Regions from separate parts of the Martelella lutilitoris genome, predicted to be linked through region 2. Evidence: riboswitches for the same ligand, from Rfam matches in the RefSeq annotation. Region 2 holds a riboswitch; the other holds the start of a gene.
What was found. Region 2 has a riboswitch for thiamine pyrophosphate ahead of JET14_RS01810 (ABC transporter permease). Riboswitches for the same ligand answer to the same signal wherever they lie in the genome.
Positions count from the first base shown of each region.

Region 1: another riboswitch for thiamine pyrophosphate. It lies ahead of thiC (phosphomethylpyrimidine synthase ThiC); the one in region 2 lies ahead of JET14_RS01810 (ABC transporter permease).

Region 1 is NZ_CP066786.1:4,291,759-4,294,962, forward strand. Features, by position in the region: gene thiC (phosphomethylpyrimidine synthase ThiC) at 1-1,274, opposite strand, end outside; TPP riboswitch at 1,373-1,489, opposite strand; gene JET14_RS20275 (NAD(P)-dependent oxidoreductase) at 1,694-2,548, shown strand; gene JET14_RS20280 (GntR family transcriptional regulator) at 2,538-3,204, opposite strand, start outside.
Region 2 is NZ_CP066786.1:372,802-376,005, reverse strand. Features, by position in the region: gene JET14_RS01815 (ABC transporter substrate-binding protein) at 37-978, opposite strand; gene JET14_RS01810 (ABC transporter permease) at 1,009-1,728, opposite strand; TPP riboswitch at 1,831-1,941, opposite strand; gene JET14_RS01805 (sugar porter family MFS transporter) at 2,175-3,204, shown strand, end outside.

The sequences.
Region 1 (3,204 bases), 460 kb from region 2:
GCAAGCTGCTTGTCCATATTGGCCTTGATCTTGTGCATCGGCACATGGCCGGGGCCCTCGATCATCACCTGGCAATCCTTCACCCAGGCAATCTGCGTCAACTCGCCCAACGTCTCCAACTCGGCGAACTGCGCCTCGTCATTGGCATCGGCAATAGAGCCGGGCCGCAGACCGTCGCCGAGCGAGAACGACACATCATAGGCGCGGGCAATATCGCAGATCTCGTCGAAATGCTCATAGAGAAAACTCTCGCGATGATGATGCAGGCACCACTTGGCCATGATCGAGCCACCGCGTGAAACGATTCCGGTCACCCGGCCCACCGTCATCGGGATCATGTGCAGCCTGACCCCGGCATGGATGGTGAAGTAATCCACGCCCTGTTCGGCCTGCTCGATCAGCGTGTCGCGGAAGACTTCCCAGCTTAAGTCTTCGGCAATGCCGCCGACCTTTTCCAGCGCCTGATAGAGCGGCACGGTTCCGATCGGAACCGGCGCATTGCGGATGATCCAGTCGCGGATATTGTGGATGTTGCGGCCGGTGGAGAGATCCATCACCGTGTCGGCGCCCCAGCGCGTGGCCCAGACCATCTTTTCCACTTCCTCGGCCATTGACGAGGTGACCGCCGAATTGCCGATATTGGCGTTGATCTTCACCAGAAAGTTCCGCCCGATTGCCATCGGTTCGGCCTCGGGATGGTTGATATTGGCGGGGATGATTGCCCGGCCTTCCGCCACTTCATTTCGTACGAATTCGGGCGTGATGAAATCCGGGATCGTTGCGCCGAAGGCTTCGCCATCGCGCATCAAGGCCTCTTTCGCAGCCCTGCGCCCGAGATTTTCGCGGATGGCGACGAACTCCATTTCGGGCGTCACGATCCCGGCGCGGGCATAGGCCATCTGGGTCACGGCCTTGCCATCCGTCGCCCGCCGCGGCTGATGGCGCACAGGAAATTCCGGCACCAGCCGCTTGCCCTCGGCAAAGCCGTTGTCCTCCGGCTTCACATGGCGGCCGTCATAGGCCTGGGTGTCGCCGCGCGCGGCGATCCAGCCTTCGCGCAGCCGCGGCAGGCCGCCCTCGATGGTAAAGGCGGCATCCGGATCGGTATAGGGGCCGGAACTGTCATAGACGGTGACGGGCGGCTCGCCGGCGCTCGGGTGTACGTCGATCTCGCGCATGGGGATACGGATATCGGGGTGCAGCACGCCCTTGTGCCAGACGCGGCGGGAGGCCGGCAGCGGGCCTGTGGTGACGGTCGGAGATAAATCTTGCATCGGTCGGAGCCTCCATAGCTCTTGGCGTTGGAGACCCAGTTCGACGTTGAATGGAGGAGGCCGCGCATTGCACCTGAGAAGGTCAGCGGGCTTCATCCCGCGCAGCCGATGCACCATCCCTACGCCAGTGTGAACTGGATCAGGTTCATCGGGTCACTGCGCTGCGTAAGCCAGCAGTATCTCAGCCCCTTGTCGGGACCCCCCGGGTGAGCGCTCCGAAATTGCGCCGGTTGCAGACGCTTGTCAACGCCTGCTGCCAACAATAAAACGTATCCGTTTTTCGAATTTTATACTTTAATAAATTTTGTTTTTCGAAACTGATTGGCAGGGTTACCTTTTAGTCCATGTCTGATCAGAACGCACTCACAGCAGGAAGCAAACCGACGGGTTTCATCGGCCTGGGCACCATGGGAACACCCATGGCGCTGAACCTCGTTCATGCTGGTATTCCTCTTTTCGTCTGGAACCGGACGCCGGAACGCTGCCTGCCGCTCGAAAAGGCCGGCGCCGACGCGGCGCTGACGGTGGACGACCTCTTTTCCCGGTGCGAAACAGTGCTCCTGGTGCTTGAGAACGAGGGCGCCACGGACAGCGTTCTCGGACGCGCGACGGACCGCTTCGCCGAACGGGTCGGCGGACATTCCATCGTCTCCATGGGCACCGTTTCGGCGGACTACTCCCGCAAGCTTTCCAAAGAGATCACAGCCGCCGGAGGCCGTTACGTGGAGGCTCCGGTCTCCGGTTCCCGCAAGCCGGCCGAGGCCGGGCAACTCATCGGCATGCTCGCGGGCGCGCCGGAGGATCTCGTCCCCCTGCACACCCTTCTGGCACCGGTCTGCAAACAGGTTTTCGACTGCGGCCCCGTGCCGGCGGCCTTGCAGATGAAACTTGCGGTCAACACCTTCCTGATCACCATGGTGACGGGACTGGCGGAGGCGGGACACTTCGCGGCGCGGCAAGGGCTCGCCATGGACCGGTTCGCAGAAATCCTGAACGCCGGGCCGATGGCCAGCGACGTTTCCAGAACCAAGGTCGACATGCTCCGGCGCCGTGACTTTGCCCGCCAGGCCGGAATTTCCGATGTTCTGAAGAACAGCCGCCTCGTGGTCGACGCGGCAAAGTCTGCAGGCGCCGCTTTTCCGCTGATGGGGGCCTGTGTGGCGCTCTATGCGGAGACGGAGGCCATGGGCAGCAGGGCGGACGACATGATCGCCGTCGTCCGGGCGTTCGAGGCCCGCGCGGAACGTGGCGGCGACGCCTCGCCTATTCCTTGAAATAGTCGCTGTACTTGCGGGCGATGACGGGCAGGTCGCGCAGAACGTCGCGCAGATGCGCGCGCATTTCCATCTCCGCCCGCTCCGGGTTATGGGCGGCAATCGCTTCCACAATGGCAAAGTGTTGCGCCGGTATGCCTTTCGAGGGCTCCTTGCTCAAGGCCAGGAAGCGGACGCGGTCGAGTTGCGCCTTCTGCATTTCGATAACGTTCCAGGCGAAGGGCAGATCCGCGCCTTGCGCCAGCGTCTTGTGAAACAGGTCGTCCAGTTCCATGAAATCGGAAGCGGCCCGCGCCTGCGCGTCACTCTGATGTTCAAGCTGGCGATAAAGCGCGTCGATCTGAGGCTTGGTCATCAGCCGCGCAGCCGCGCGCGCGACATCGGCCTCGATAGCCTCGCGAATGGCCTGAATCTGAACCACCTTCGAAATCGAAATCTGCGGAACGCTGCTGCCGCTCTTGGGACGGATGTCGAGCATGCCCTGCTCGGCAAGCAGGATAAAGGTCTCGCGCACCGGCTGGCGCGAGACCTTTAGCGCTTCGGCTACACCGGCTTCCGAGACCCGGCGGCCGGGCACAAGAAAATTGCGGATGATCGCGTTGCGCAGCTTCCTGTGCACCTGCGGGGCGATCGCCTTGGTGAAATCGACCGGCCCC
Region 2 (3,204 bases):
TAACCCGGTTTTGTGGCGATTTGAGGCCGGAAAGGCCTATCCCCCGTAAAGCGAAACCGAGATGTCCGAAACCTCGGGCGCCTCCTCGATCAGTCCGTTTTCCGCCATGAATGCGCCGAACCGCTGGTAGCGGCCGGCATCGAACGCGGCCGGGCTCTTGGCAAAGCGTGCGATGGTGTCGGCAAAGGCCGTGCGGTTCAGTTCGTCGTCGAGATCGGGATAGGCCTCGGCGAACAGGGCCCAGGCCTCTTCCGGGTGGTTGGTGATGAAGATCGTTGCCCGCTCCACCGCATCGAGAAAACGCGGCAGCCGGTCATCGTCAATGAGTTCGCTGCGGGTCACATAGATCAGTTCGTCATAGACCGGAACGCCGTTTTCCTCCGGGAAGAAGGCCTTGCCCTCCTCGCCCTCGATCGCCATCTGGGTCAATTCGAAATTGCGGAACGCGCCGATTGTGGCATCGACCTGGCCCGACAGCAACGACTGGGTGAGGGCGAAATTGACATTCACCAGCGTGATGTCGTCCCGCGTGAGGCCGGCGCTCGCAAGCATGGCGGAGACGACCGCCTCCTCGATGCCGGCGACCGAAAAGCCGATCTTGCGGCCCTTGAGATCGCCAAGTGACTGCACCGGTCCGTTTGCCATCACCGTCAGCGTGTTGAGCGGTGTGGAGACCAGCGTGCCGAAGCGTTTGATGTCAATGCCGGCGGCATGGTCGAGATAGAGGTTCGGCTGGTAGTGAACGCCGATATCGGCCCGACCGGAAGCGACCATGCGCGGCACCATGGACGGATCGGCCGGCGGCACGAGGTCCACGTCGAGCCCCTCGTCGGCGAAATAGCCGTTCGCCTCGGCAATCACCATCGGCGCATGATCCGGGTTCACATACCATTCGAGGATGACGCTAAGCTTGTCATTGGCGGCGGCAAGGCCGGGCAGAAGCGTCAGAGCGGCGATAAGGGTAAGTTTCTTGAGCATTCATTCCTCCGTGAAAAACAGGTTGGCCGCTCATTGATGCGGCGACCAGCGGGTGAAAAAGGGCGCGGCGAGATCCACCGCCTTGCGAAACAGGACGGCCTCCAGCGCCAGAATGAACATGGCGGCAAACACCGTATCGGCCTGCATGCGGGCATTGGCCTGCACCATGACGAAGCCGAGACCGCCGGCAGCGCCCACCCATTCGCCGACGACGGCGCCAAGAGGGGCAAGCGGTGCGGCGATGCGCAGGCCCGAAAACAGTTGCGGCATGGCAAGCGGCAGCCGGATGAGAACGAGAAGCTGCCAGTGTCCGGCGCCATCGAGATGCGCGGCCTTGACGATGGCGCTGTCGGTGCGCGACAGCCCGTCGGCGAAATTGGAGGCGACCGGAAAGAAGACGATGATCATCGTCATCACCACCTTGGACGTGATGCCGAAGCCGAACCAGAGCACCAGCATGGGCGCGATGACGAAGACCGGGAACGACTGCAGCACGACGAGCGCCGGCCAGACGAGACGCCCGAAGCGCGGAAATCCGGCAAGCAGGAAGGCGGCGCCGGCGCCAAAAGCCGCGCCGGCGGCAAAGCCGGCGATGATCTCGCGCAGCGTGATGAGGGCGTTCGAGAGGAGGTAGGCATGGCCGGTCCACAGCCTTGCGGCGACGGCAGAGGGCGCGGGCAGGATATAGCGGGGGAGCGCAAACAGCGTGACGACCGCCTGCCAGAGCAGGAGGAGCGCAGCAATCACCATCAGGGATTTCAAAACGGCGAAAAGGCTTTGTCTCAAGTCCCCTCTCCCGGGCGCGGCCGGGCAGCGGACGTAACAAAACAGGCTGATTTTATGGGCGTATCGCTCAACACCAAACTCCGTTCCTACGCCGGCATGACCCGGATCAGGTTCAAGGGTTCGGCTTCAAGCCATCTCAGCATCTTCGCAAAGAAGATCGCACCCCTCGGATGGGCTTATCTATGCCTGCGCAGGACGGTCCGGTCAAGGGGCGCTGACGCAGCTTCCGGCCGCGGAAAGGGAATAGAGTTGACAAGCAGGGTGGTTTTCATCTTCAAGTTGTCATGAAGGCATGGCTACAGACGGAATTTTCAGCTAGCGTTCACAAAAAAAGGCTAAGGGTCAGGGACAGAAAGACACTGACCGGCGTACCGGCACCCCGGCTGCGCCCGAAATGCGGAGGAAACCCAATGCTTATCGCCATCGTCATCGTGGCGGCGCTTTTCGGCATGCTCTTCGGCTTTGACCAGGGCGTGATCTCCGGCGCGTTGCCGTTCATCAAACAGGACTTCACGATCACGCCCTTCATGGAAGGCGTGATCACCTCGGCCGTGCCGCTCGGCGCGGTGGCGGGCACATTGCTTGCCATGATCACCACCGACCGCTACGGCCGAAAGCCGATGCTGATCCTCGGCGCCGTGATCTTCCTCGTCGGCTCGCTGATTTCCGCCTTCGCCTTCAACCAGTATGTGCTGACGCTCGCCCGCCTTCTGATCGGCGTCGGCATCGGCGCATCGGCCATGACCGCCCCTATGTTCCTGGCGGAAGTGGCGCCGGCACGCATTCGGGGCACCATCGTCTCGGCCTTCCAGCTGATGATTACGATCGGCATCATGATTTCCTACATGTCGGACGCGGCCTTCGGCGGCACCGGCGACTGGCGCTGGATGATCGGCGTTGGCGTGTTCCCGTCGATCATCGCCCTTGTCGGTATCCTTCTGTCGCCGGAAACGCCGCGTTGGCTGACGCTGAATTCGAACGCCGACAAGGCGCGCGACATCATCGCCAAGCTGCAGCCGGAGTGTTCCGACGCCGAAATCGATGAAATCATCGCCGAGATCAAGGAAAGCGCAAAGGACGAGGAGGCCGCCCCCGCCTGGAGCACCTTCCTGAAAAAGGGCATCCTGCCGGTCACGAGCTTTGCCATGATCGTGTTCGTGCTGCAGCAGCTCTCCGGCATCAACGCGATCATCTATTACGCGCCGGAAATCTTCAAGAGCGCCGGCTTCTCCGGCACCATGACCCAGCTTCTGGCCACCGTCGGCATCGGCGTCGTCAATGTGGCGCTGACGATCGTCGCCATGTATCTGGTTGAATCCATCGGCCGGCGCAAGCTGCTGATCCTGGGTTTCATCGGCACCGCCGCCTCGATGGCGCTGGTAACCGTCGCGACCATGATGGATGTCGCCGCGACCCCCTATCTGGCCATGATCGGCATCT